Regions from separate parts of the Azonexus sp. GW821-FHT04F04 genome, predicted to be linked through region 3. Evidence: predicted binding sites of a transcription regulator. Region 3 holds the regulator's gene; each other region holds the start of a gene.
The links. The regulator FNR, encoded in region 3, switches genes on or off when oxygen is low (the NO sensors DNR and NnrR bind a similar motif). The targets are predictions, from matches to a motif close to TTGANCTAGNTCAA.
Positions count from the first base shown of each region.

Region 1: AC07TV_RS04135 (OmpW/AlkL family protein) is a predicted target of FNR. The motif match lies at 1,688-1,701, and genes of this name have one in related genera.
Region 2: ubiU (ubiquinone anaerobic biosynthesis protein UbiU) is a predicted target of FNR. The motif match lies at 2,374-2,387, and genes of this name have one in related genera.

Region 1 covers NZ_JBWKSX010000001.1:850,308-854,460, forward strand. Annotated here, with positions in the region: gene AC07TV_RS04125 (nucleotidyltransferase family protein) at 1-300, shown strand, start outside; gene AC07TV_RS04130 (porin) at 504-1,574, shown strand; gene AC07TV_RS04135 (OmpW/AlkL family protein) at 1,763-2,377, shown strand; gene proB (glutamate 5-kinase) at 2,439-3,560, opposite strand; gene cgtA (Obg family GTPase CgtA) at 3,560-4,153, opposite strand, start outside.
Region 2 covers NZ_JBWKSX010000008.1:92,166-96,318, forward strand. Annotated here, with positions in the region: gene ubiT (ubiquinone anaerobic biosynthesis accessory factor UbiT) at 1-392, opposite strand, end outside; gene AC07TV_RS15695 (U32 family peptidase) at 395-1,297, opposite strand; gene ubiU (ubiquinone anaerobic biosynthesis protein UbiU) at 1,311-2,318, opposite strand; gene AC07TV_RS15705 (ATP-binding response regulator) at 2,518-3,420, shown strand; gene AC07TV_RS15710 (septal ring lytic transglycosylase RlpA family protein) at 3,417-4,153, opposite strand, start outside.
Region 3 covers NZ_JBWKSX010000005.1:55,023-59,175, reverse strand. Annotated here, with positions in the region: gene AC07TV_RS11630 (porin) at 1-1,087, shown strand, start outside; gene AC07TV_RS11625 (DUF302 domain-containing protein) at 1,217-1,651, shown strand; gene fnr (fumarate/nitrate reduction transcriptional regulator Fnr) at 1,661-2,407, opposite strand; gene hemN (oxygen-independent coproporphyrinogen III oxidase) at 2,493-3,896, shown strand; gene AC07TV_RS11610 (sulfite exporter TauE/SafE family protein) at 3,960-4,153, shown strand, end outside.

The sequences.
Region 1 (4,153 bases), on a different contig from region 3:
TTGCCGCAGGCCGCCTGCGACCGAATTATTACCGTCTTGAGCGATTACCCGGAAATTGACCGGACTACAATTTTCGGTTCGCGCGCCAAAGGTAATTATCGCCCGGGGTCTGACATTGACCTTTGCCTGGATGCTCCGGCTCTCAGCATGCGTCGCCGCCTGGAGCTTGAAAACAGGCTCGACGATCTTCTTTTGCCCTGGAAAATAGACCTGCTCGTGCGCCAAGAAATCGACAACCAGGCATTGCTCGATCATATCGAGCGTATCGGCGTTACTTTTTGCAACGGGCTTGAGCGCTGACACAAGGCGAGGTATTCGTTTTTGCGTGTTTTGCTGTTGCGTCAAAACAACATAACTTTAGAGAAGCCTCCCAACATGCCAATCACCGGTTGCTAGGGCGTTTCGCTCTTTGCGACAATCGATGCCAACTTCTCGATCCGAGAGGTAAAGCTTAATTCGGTTTTACTGCTGGATTAAAAACTAACCACTAAGGAGATTTTCTGATGCAAAAGAAACTGATCGCTCTGGCTATCGCTGGCCTGGCTTCTACCGCTGCTTTCGCACAAACCAACGTCACCATCTACGGTGTTGCTGATGCCAGCATCTCCGGCACGACCTATCTGGGCAGCACCTCTGCCCAGACCGCTTTCAAGGTCAACTCCGGCCTGCTCTCCACCTCCCGTATCGGTTTTAAGGGTGTTGAAGATCTGGGCAACGGCCTGAAGGCTTTGTTCGTTCTGGAATACGGTCTGGCTATTGATGACAACCAAGGTATCGGCACTGTCTCCGGTGGTACCAATGGCCGTCAGCAGTTCGTCGGCCTGACCGGCGGTTTCGGTACGGCTGTTGCTGGTCGTCTGCAGACCACGGGTCTTGATTTCTCGGTCGCTGCTACTGCCCTGGGTGGCTCTACCGGTCTAGGCGCAGCCTACAACGCTGGCGGCGGCACGCTGATCACCTCTGCTTCCCGCGCCAATAACGCTGTTGCTTACATCTCGCCGGCCTTCGGTGGCGTGACCGTTGCGTACAACCATGCTCGCGCGCCGTTGGCGACCGAATATGCTGTCAGCACCGCCAACACCGACAACACTGCCAACCTGCTGTCCGTCAGCTACGCCAACGGCCCGATCACCGCTGGTGCGATCTACACCAAGTATGTCCAGTCGCAAACCAACACGACTGACGACAACATCAAGGAATGGGGCCTCCGTGCCGGTTACGACTTCGGTGTTGTCAAGCTGCAAGCTCTTTACCAGCAGCAGAAGGCTGATACCACGGCTGCCGTTGGCAAGGACAAGAAGTGGGCTGTTTCCCTGTCCGCTCCGATTGGTGCCAAGGTTGCTGTTATCGCTGAATACGCTGCACTGAAAGTTGGCTCTACTGTTGCCGAAGACAACGTCAAGGTCAGCACTCTTGCTGCTACCTACGCTCTGTCCAAGCGCACCACCGCCTATGCCGGTCTGGTTGCCAAGCGCGTAGAAAACGACACCAACCGCAACCCGCTTGCCGTTCCCGCAAATCCGTACGTTTCCGACAGCAACACCTACGCTGTTGGTCTGCGTCACATGTTCTAATCTGGTTTAATCCAGTTAGAAACAAGAACGGGAGCTTCGGCTCCCGTTTTTTTTGGTTTGCGAACAAAATTAGTTGTTTGTTATTCGATATAACCTCAGTACTGGTAAGGTTTTTGACCTAGGTCAAAATGTCTAGTTCTGATGGTAATAGCATGCCCCTTTTTCATGACGATGATAGGGAGTAATAAATGGCTAAGAAGATTCTGGTTGCTGCTCTGATTGCTGCTGGCGTTCTTTCGTCTGCTGTTGCACAGGCTCAGGATGGCTCGTTCATGGTTCGCGTGCGTGCCGTCGACGTGCTCTTCGACAACGGTCAGAAGGATGGCCTTGATACCCGTGGTGTTGGCGCGATTGAAGCGGATAGCCGCTGGATTCCTGAATTGGATCTGAGCTATTTCTTCACCAAGAATATTGCAGCCGAGCTGGTTCTGACCTATCCGCAAACGGTTGATATCACCGCCAATGGCGCCCAGATTGGCAAGATCAAAGCCTTGCCGCCGTCACTGCTCGTTCAGTATCACTTTACCGACCTCGGCGCCTTCAAGCCGTATGTTGGACTAGGTGTGAACTACACAATTTTCATGAGCCGTGACAACATTGCACTGGGTGCTTCAGTTGAAAAGTCGAGTGTTGGTCTGGCTGGCCAGGTAGGTTTCGATTACATGTTCAATAAGAACTGGGGCCTCAACGTCGACGTCAAATACATCCAGATGGAAACTGATGTGAATATTGGAGCCACCAAACTTGGAACGCTGAATCTGAGCCCAATCACGGCCGGTGTAGGTGTTTCCTATCGTTTCTGATTGCCGTTTCCTGGTAAGCAAAACGGGCGCCTTGGCGCCCGTTTTGCTTTTGATAGATCCGTTAGGCGAGCAGGATCAGATTGTCGCGGTGGATGAATTCCGGTTCGTCCACATAGCCGAGGATCGCTTCGATTTCCACCGTTGATTTTCGCGTAATGAGGCGGGCTTCGCCGCTGCCGTAGTTGCACAGGCCGCGCGCGATTTCGCTGCCATTCGGGCTGATGCAGGCGACTGCTGAGCCACGTTCGAATTCGCCTTCGGCGGCGATGACGCCAATCGGCAACAGGCTTTTCCCGGCTTTCAGGGCGTTGACCGCGCCGTCGTCGAGCAGCAGGCGGCCGGCAAGTTGCAGGTGGTCGGCCAGCCATTGCTTGCGGGCGGCGAGCGGCTGGGTTTGCGAGACAAGCAGGGTGCCGACGGGCTCGCCTGCCGCCAAGCGGATGATCGGGTCGATCTCGCGGCCGCTGGCGATGGCGGTGTGGGCGCCGCTTCGAGCGGCGCGTTTTGCAGCGATAACCTTGGTGATCATGCCGCCGGTGCCGACGCGTGTGCCGGCGCCGCCAGCCATAGCTTCAAGCGACTCGTCGCCGGCCGTGGCTTCGCTGATCAGCGTGGCGCTCGGGTCCTTGCGCGGGTCGGCAGTGAATAGGCCGATCTGGTCGGTCAGGATGATCAGGGCGTCGGCTTCGATCAGGTTGGCGACCAGGGCGCCGAGCGTGTCGTTGTCGCCGAATTTGATCTCGTCGGTGACGACGGTATCGTTCTCGTTGATGATCGGCACGACGCCGAGTTCAAGCAGCGTGGTCATCGTCGAGCGGGCGTTGAGGTAACGCTTGCGGTCGGCGAGGTCGTCGTGGGTAAGCAGGATCTGCGCGGTGTGCAGGCCGTGCTTGTTGAAGGCGGCCTCATAGGCTTCGACTAGGCCGGCCTGGCCGACGGCTGCGGCGGCCTGCTTCTCATGCACGGTCTTCGGGCGCCGGCCCCAGCCCAGGCGCTGCACGCCACAGGCGACTGCGCCGGAGGAAACCATGATGACTTCCTTGCCTTGCGCGCGCAGTACGGCGATTTGCCGGGCCCAGTCTTCAATGGCGGCGAGGTCGAGACCGGCGCCGTTGTTGGTGACGAGCGCCGAGCCGACTTTGACGACGAGCCGTTTGGCGTTGGCGAGGCGGGTCTTGCTCATCATTCTTCCGTGGCGTTGTCTTCAGCGTCTTCGTCGTCGTCAGGAATTTCCGGGCGGGCCATCTGCTCCAGCGCTTCGTGGATGGCATAAATCAAAGGCTTGGTGCCTTCCCCGCTGATGGCGGTGATCGGGAAAACCGGGCCGTCGTATTTGGTGGCCTTCTTGTAGGCTTTGAGGAAGTCCTTGACGGTCTTTTCGCGGTCCTCTTCGGGGATCAGGTCGAGCTTGTTGAGGACCAGCCAGCGCGGTTTGTCGGCCAGCGCGGGATCGTGCTTGATCAGTTCGCCGACGATGGCCTTGGCGTCGCGCACAGGGTCGGAGTCGGGGTCGATCGGCGCGATGTCGACGAGGTGCAGCAGAATACGCGTGCGCTGCAGATGCTTGAGGAAGCGGATGCCGAGGCCGGCGCCGTCGGCGGCGCCTTCGATGAGGCCGGGAACGTCGGCCATGACGAAGCTCTTTTCGGCGTCGACGCGAACGACGCCGAGGTTGGGGTGCAGTGTCGTGAACGGATAGTCAGCAACCTTCGGGCGGGCCGAGGAGACGGCGCGGATCAGGGTGCTCTTGCCGGCGTTGGGCAGGCCGAGCAGACC
Region 2 (4,153 bases), on a different contig from region 3:
TTGACGATCAGGCCAAGCTCGGTGTCACCGGTGATTTCCAGTTCGCGGTTGAAGAATAGGGTGTCCGGGTCTTCCTGGCGGGAAAGCAGTTGCAGGTAGGCCGACAGATTGGCGGCAAAAGCCAGATCGGGTTCGCGTTGTGAGGTGAAAACCGGCCGGAACAGGCCGTTGGCGTAGGTGTATGAAGCCTCGCCGCCGGTATCGAGAACGCGGACGCGAAACAGCTTGTCTTCGAGCAGGGCCAGTTCGCTTTCCGGCAGCAGTTTCATTTTCAGCGCGGCGTTGAGGCCGGCGACCAGCACCAGCGCATGCGGCCATTGCGGCAACTTCTGGCCAAGGTTGGCGACGAAGGTGGGCAAGCGGAATTTGGGGATGGTGAAGCTGCCGTTCATGATCAGACTCCGAGTTGTGCCAAGGCTTGCGTGTGATGCTGGACTATACCCGCATCGCCGAACCAGTAGCCATCGACCAGGCCGCTGCTGTTCCATTCCCGGCTATCGACACTCACCGCCTCGCCGCGTCGTGCGGCATCGAAAGCGGCGATGATGGCATTGATGTGGTCCTTCTGCGGGCTGATGCGCACGATGTCGATGCCCATTTTCAGCATGTCCGGTATTTCGTGCAGCAGGTTGTAGCTTTGCGCCGACATTGTCTGAATGCCGTTAATGCAAAGAAAATCCTGGCCTTCGCGTGTTTTCAGGGTCAGGCCCTCGGCGTGATCCAGGCACTTGAACTGGCAGTCATCCTTGTTCAGATCGTAGTGGCGGGCCGTGAAGCAGCGGGCCGAAAAGGCGAGCGGAATCTTGCCGAAGGCAAAGACCTCGGTCTCGACCCCGGCCGGCTTGCTGGCGTGCAGGGTTTCGATCATCGCCCGCGTGCCTTCGAGCGGCGGCACCCAGCGCTTGAGGCCGTGGCGGGCAAAGGTGGCGAGCGTCGTCTCGTTGTAGATGTTGAGGTGCGGGCCGGCGACGAAATCCTGGCCGTGCACGAGGTTGACTGCACCGAGGTCGTTGGCTTCGAGCATGCAACCCGAGTCGTCCACCAGCCGGCGCAGCGCCTTGAGATCGCTCTCCGATTCGAGCAGGGCCTGGGCCGAAACGACGACCTGCTTGCCGGCATCGGTCAGGTCGCGGGCCAGGCCGATCCAGTCGGTGGTACGCAACTGCTGGCGGCGCGAGCAGACGACTTCGCCGACGTAGATGATGTCGAGGGCCGGGTTCTGCGCCATTTCGGCGTAGAACTCCATGACCTCGGCCTTGGGCCAGAAATAGAGGAGGGGGCCAAGCGAGAGTTTCATGCTGCGTTGTCCTTCAGCGCCATGGCCGGTTGTAGGCGCCGAGCGTCGCCTGGCTGCCTTCGGAGACTTTGGAGAGCTCGGCCTGCCAGGCCGGTTTGACGTGGAAGCGCTCGCTGCCGTCGCGCAGCGAATCGAGCGCGGCGCGTAGCGTGCGGGTAACCTGCGCGACGTAGGTCGGGCTGCGCTGGCGGCCTTCGACCTTGATGGCGCGGACGCCGATCTTGATGATGTCAGGCAGGATTTCCAGCACATTGAGGCTGGTCGGTTCTTCGAGCGCGTAATAGGTTTCGCCCTGGACCTCAAAGCGGCCCTTGCACAGCGTCGGGTAGCCGGCCGGCTCGTCGTCGCCGAAACGGTCGATGAGCACGCCGTTGAGGCGGGTTTCCATGGCGCCCGGCTTCTTGTCCCACTTCACGTACTTGGCCGGCGAGCAGGCGCCGACGGTGTTCGGCGATTCGCCGCAGGCATACGAGGACAGCCAGCAACGCCCTTCGTTCATGACGCACAGGCTACCGAAACCGAAGACTTCGATTTCGACCGGCGTGTTCTTGATGACGTTCTCGACCTGGGCCAAGGTCAGGACGCGCGGCAGCACGGCGCGGCGGATGCCGAATTCGCGCTGACAGAAATTGATCGCTTCGTAGCTCGTCGCCGAGCCCTGCACCGACAGATGCAGGCGTTGGCGCGGGTGACGGTTACGGGCATAGTCGAGCAGCCCGATGTCGGCCAGAATGATGGCATCGACACCCTGGTCGACGGCGGCGTCGACCGCCTTTTGCCAGTCGGCGACGCGGCCGGCCTGGGGGAAGGTGTTGATGGCCAGCAGCACTTCGCGACCCTTGCCGTGGGCGTAGCGAATGCCGTCGGCCATGGTCTTGGCGTCGAAATTGAGGCCGGCGAAGTTGCGGGCGTTGGTGTCGTTCTTGAAGCCGAGATAGACGGCATCGGCGCCGTTGTCGACGGCAGCCTTGAGGGCCGGCAAACTACCGGCTGGGCAGACGAGATCGGGCAGGGAGGTCATCGGAGACATCCGGAATAGCAAGCGGCGGAGTATAGCCAGCCGCCTGCTTTTGCCATTGATCCTGGTCAAACGGATAGCTCATGCTAGGATCACACCTCGCGGATGACCTGTTTGCCTGCGGCGAACGGCATCGAAATTCGCGGTGAATTTGGCCGGTGGGCGGCTGGGAAAAAGGAAGGCGATGCGGGAAGGCTGATGCATGGATAAGGAACGTGTTCTCGTCGTCGATGACGAACAGTTGAACCTGTTCATAATCGAAGAATTTCTCGAGCAGGAAGATATCTCGCTCGAGATGCACAGTGATCCGCTGGCGGCGTGGGCCAGCCTGATTGCCCCGGAGAGCAATTTTTCGCTGGTCATTCTCGACCGGATGATGCCCGAGCTCGACGGCATGGAATTTCTTCGGCGAATGAAGCGCGAGTCGCGCTTTGCCGACATTCCGGTCATCATGCAGACGGCCGCATCGTCGCCGGATCAGGTGCGGGAAGGTCTCGCAGCGGGGGCTTACTACTACCTGACCAAGCCGTACGAGCCGGAGGCGCTGATATCCATCGTCCGTGTGGCGATGGAGGATCGCCGGGCGCGCAGCCAGTTGCGCAGCCGGGCGGCCCGGCTGGAAGACGCACAGAAGCTGATTCGCACGGTCGAATACCGCTTCGTCACGATGGACGACATTGCCAGCCTGGTCCCCGTACTGGCTGCCATGTGTTCGGTGCCCGACGTGGTTGCTCCAGGGCTTTCCGACTTGATGGTCAATGCCGTCGAGCACGGCAATCTTGGCGTCAGTTATCAGGAAAAATCGCTGCTCAAATGGGAGGGCGACTGGGAGGCAGAAATTTCCCGGCGGCTCGCTTTACCGCAATTTTGCGAGCGTTTCGCAACGATTCGGCTGGAGCGCACGACGGAATCCGTGGTGTTTACGATCACCGATCAGGGCCATGGTTTTGAATGGTCGAAATTCCTGGCTTTCGATCCGGATCGCGCTTTCGACCCCAACGGCCGGGGCATCGCCATGGCCAGGATGATGAGTTTTTCCAGCCTCGAGTATCAGGGCTGCGGCAACGTGGTGGTCGCCACGGTCAACAACGTGGTCGAAGCTTAGCGGCTGACGATGGTCGGCCGGTAGCCGAGTGCGGCGCGGATCTTTTCCGCCACGCGGTCGGCATCGCCGCGGCTGGCGTAGGGGCCGAGGTGAACGCGGTGAATGCCGCCGGCCGGATTGACCCGCATGGCTTCGGTCAGCCAGTCGAGTTCGCGCACCAGATGGTTTTTGAGGCTTTCCGCGTTGTCGGCGTTGGAGAAGGCGCCGAGTTGCAGGTAGATGCCCTTGGCTACACCGGCATCGCTGTTCGGTCCGGCCGGAACTGGTGTTGGCACGGGTGGTTCGTCGAGTGCCACGCGTTTGGCCAATTGCTCGATCTCGTCATTTTCGGCGTTGCTGGCTATCCGCGGTGGAGGCGTGACCTGGGCGTAGGCGGTGCCGGCCAGCTCGCCGGGAATGATCGCCTCGACCTCGACCTGGCCGCTGCCGCCGTTGATCAGGCCGAGCTTGTAGGCGGCGGTGTAGGACAGGTCGATGACGCGGTCGGCGTGGAAGGGGCCGCGGTCGGTAACGCGGACGATCACTGATTTGCCGCTCTGCAAGCTGGTGACGCGCACGTAGGAGGGCAGGGCCAGCGTCGGGTGGGCGGCAGTCATGGCGAACATGTCGTAGGGTTCGCCGATCGAGGTCTTCTGGCCGTGGAACTTCTTGCCGTACCAGCTGGCGATGCCGCGGGTCTTGTACGGTTTGAGCGCGTTGTTCGGGAAGTATTCCTTGCCAAGCACGACGTAGG
Region 3 (4,153 bases):
TGCAGCTGTTACGTCCGGTGCAGCCTTCGCACAATCCAACGTCACCATCTACGGTAACGTCGATATGGGTGTCATGTTCCGTCAAGGCAGCAACGGCGCAGTCGCCAGCGGCCAGTCGCAGTACGACCTGCAAAGCGCTGCTTCGCAGAGCCACATCGGCTTCAAGGGCGTCGAGGATCTGGGCAACGGCCTCAAGGCCCTGTTCGACCTGCAATACCGCATCAGCCCGGACACCAGTACCGGCCTGGCTTCTGCCGGCCACCAGTACGTCGGCGTGACCGGCGGTTTCGGTACTGCCGTTGCCGGTTACCTCGACGGCATCCGTTACGGCATCTACGGCAAGTACAGCCCGTTCGGCAACTACTCGGTCGCCAGCCTGACCTCGATGACCACCCAGTACGACCGCGCAGCCAACGCCATCGCCTACATCTCGCCGTCCTTCAGCGGCTTCACCGTGATCCTGGCCACCGCCACCAACACCCAGGGCGCCGAAGGCAGCCTGAATGCCGTCCACTCGCCGATGACCGCGACCACCACGGGCAACAACGGTGACGACCGTCTGCTGTCGGCCAACCTGATCTACGCCAACGGCCCGCTGAGCATCGATCTCGACTATGAAACCACCCGGGCCGTCGGTTACGACAATTCCCGCCTCTACGTTGCCACCGCCGGCGCTTCCTACGACTTCGGCGTAGTCAAGGTCAGCGGCGTCTATGACGTCATCAAGGGCGATGTGAACTCGTTCATCGGCGGCAACACGACCTTCGCTACCGCTGCCTTCGGTCTGGCGGCCAACCAGAAGTATGATCGTCGCAACTGGTTCATCGGCGCCACCGTGCCGGTCGGCAAGTTCTCCGTGCTCGGCATGTTCGGCCAGGTCAAGGACAAGACCCTGACCGACCGCGATGCCTGGAAGATCGGCCTCGGCGCACGCTACGCCCTGTCCAAGCGTACCGAACTGTACGCTGACTACGCGCACATCAAGAACGACACCAATGCGGCCTACACCATCAACCCGATGGGCAACAGCTCCGGTACCAGCGCCGGCATCAACGGCCTGGCCATCGGTATGAAGCACTCGTTCTAAATCGCTGATTTGCCCGGACGGTTCGCTTTTCCATTGAAGCGTCCAGGCAACGAACTCTTGCGTCAGATGTTTTCTGTACATCTGTTTGGGACGTCCCACGGGGCGTCCCATTTTTTTCTGGTTTTCCTGTTGCTGCTCGGGATTTCCCTGCCAACGGTCGCAGACGACGCCGTCGTCGTCACGGTGAGCAATTCCGATTTCCGGACCGCCCACGACGGGCTGATCGAAGCTATCGAGAGCGAAGGCCTAGTGGTCGGCAGCATCCTGCCGTTTCGCGACATGCTGGCCCGCACCGCTGTCGGCGGCAGCGCGATTCCTTACGGCGAAGCGGAAATCATCCAGTTCTGCAGCAGCCTGCTGGCCGCTGAGTTGGTCCGCGAAGACCCTCGGCAATTGACGCTATGCCCGCTGTCCATTGCCCTGTATTCATTGGTAGGAAAGCCGACCGAGATCCACTTGGCGTATCGTTCGCCTGGCGGCTCGACGGCAGGCCGGCAGCGTGCCGAATCGTTGTTACAGAGGATTGTCCTGCGCGCAGCGGAACTAGCCCGCCTGCGCTGGTAGAAGCCTCGCTCAGGAGGCGCGGTGGTTCATCAGGGCTTTCAGCCCGTTCACGTTCAGGATGCGAATGTGTTTCTGCTGAACGGCGATATGGCCTTCTTCCTGGAAGCGGGAGAAAGCGCGAGACACCGTTTCGAGCTTGAGGCCGAGGTAGCTGCCGATTTCCTCGCGCGTCATTCGCAGGTAAAACTCGGCGTGCGAAAAGCCGCGCGCCGTGAAGCGCTGTGACAGATTGAGCAGGAAGGCAGCCAGTCGTTCCTCGGCGCGCATCGTGCCAAGCAACATCATGACGCCGTGGTCGCGGACGATTTCCCGGCTCATCACCTTGTGGAAATGATGCTGCAGCGTGTGGATCTCCCGCGACAGGCCTTCCAGGCGCGAGAACGGAATGGCGCAAATCTCGCTGTCTTCGAGCGCGATGGCATTGCAGGTGTGGTGTTCGGTACTGATGCCATCGAGGCCGAGCAATTCGCCGGCCATCTGGAAGCCGGTTACCTGGTCGCGTCCATCTTCAAGCAGCACATCGGTCTTGAAGAAGCCGCTGCGAATCGCATAGATGGCATCAAAAACTTCGCCGGCACGGTAGAGGTGGTCGCCGCGCTTGATCCGACGGCGGGTCGATACCAGATCATCAAGACGTTCCAGTTCTTCGAGGCTGAGACCGTACGGCAGGCACAGTTCGCGCAGGTTACAATTGGAACAGGCTGTCTTGATAACAGACAGCGTGACTTCCTGATTTAACGGGTGTGTTTGAGCCATTCGCAACCTGCATTCGCTTGATCCAAGTCAACCATAAAATCGAACCTTCCGAACATAATCAGACCTACTTTTAGTGGCTGGCCTAATGAATTTCGCAACTGAAAACCTCGTATTCGATCCCCAGATCATCCGCCGTTTTGATGTCAACGGCCCCCGTTACACGTCTTATCCGACGGCCGATCGCTTTGTCGAGGCCTTCGATTCTGAGGCAGCGAAAGTCTGGCTTGGCAAACGGAATATCGGCGGCATAAGCCGACCTCTCTCATTATACTTCCACATACCTTTCTGTAACACTATTTGCTACTACTGCGCGTGTAACAAAATTATCACCAAGGATCACGGGCGTAGCGCGAAATATCTCCGGTATCTGGCAAAGGAGCTGGATATCCAGGCTGCGGCGCTGGAAGGTCGCGATGGTGAGCACGAAGTTATCCAGCTGCATTGGGGTGGCGGTACACCAACCTTCCTGTCGCACGATGAAATGCGCCAACTGATGGGTGAAACGCGCAAGCACTTCAAGCTGCTTGAGGGCGGCGAATACTCTATCGAAGTCGATCCGCGCAAGGTCGATACGGCGACCGTTGCGCTACTCGGCGAACTCGGCTTCAACCGGATGAGCGTTGGTGTCCAGGATTTCGATGAAAAAGTCCAGGTCGCTGTCAATCGCGTGCAGAGCGAGGAAGAAACCTACAGCGTGATCCGCGATGCACGGGCCAACGGTTTCAAATCGGTTTCTGTGGACCTGATCTACGGCTTGCCGCACCAGACTGTCATGGGTTTCAACCGGACCATCGAGCGGGTATTGGCGATGGATCCGGATCGCCTGTCGATCTACAACTACGCGCACATGCCGAGCATGTTCAAGCCGCAGCGCCGGATCAACGATGCCGATCTGCCGTCGGCCGATACCAAGTTGCAGATTCTGGCGCTGGCCATCAAGAAACTGACCGATGCAGGCTACGTTTTCATCGGCATGGACCACTTTGCCAAGCCCGATGATGAACTGGCTGTTGCTCAGCGCCAAGGCCGCCTGCACCGCAATTTTCAGGGCTATTCGACGTATGCCGACTGCGACATGCTGTCTTTCGGCATTTCGTCGATCAGCAAGGTCGGGCCGAGCTACTACCAGAATGTCAAGACCGCCGATGAGTACTACGATGCGCTCGATACTGGCTCCCTGCCGGTGTTCCGTGGCATCGAACTGACGGCTGACGACATTCTGCGTCGCTCCATCATCCAGGCCCTGATGTGCCATTTCGAATTGTCCATTGAAAGCATTGAAAGCGCTCACCTGATCGACTTCCGCGAGTATTTTGCAGCAGAGCTGGAAGACATGAAGGAAATGGAGCGGGCCGGGTTGCTCAAGATCGACCGCGAATGGATCACTGTCCTGCCGCCGGGACGTCTTCTGGTGCGCATCATTTCGATGGTCTTCGACCGCTATCTGCGGGCTGGTCGCCAGCGGGCGACTTACTCCAAAGTTATCTGAGCGGTGTGCAGCAATCAAAGCGGGCAGTTAAACTGCCCGCTTTGCTTTTGTTGATTCTGTTCGATGCCTGATTCCGGTTTTCTCGCACTTTTTCTTGTTGGTCTGCTCGGCGGGACCCATTGCGTCGGCATGTGTGGCGGCATTGTTGGCGCCTTGTCGATGGGCGTCACGGCGCGCTGGTCGATGCATTTCACCTACAACGGTGGGCGCATCCTGTCCTATGGCGTGGCCGGCGCCATTGCCGGGGCTCTCGGGGC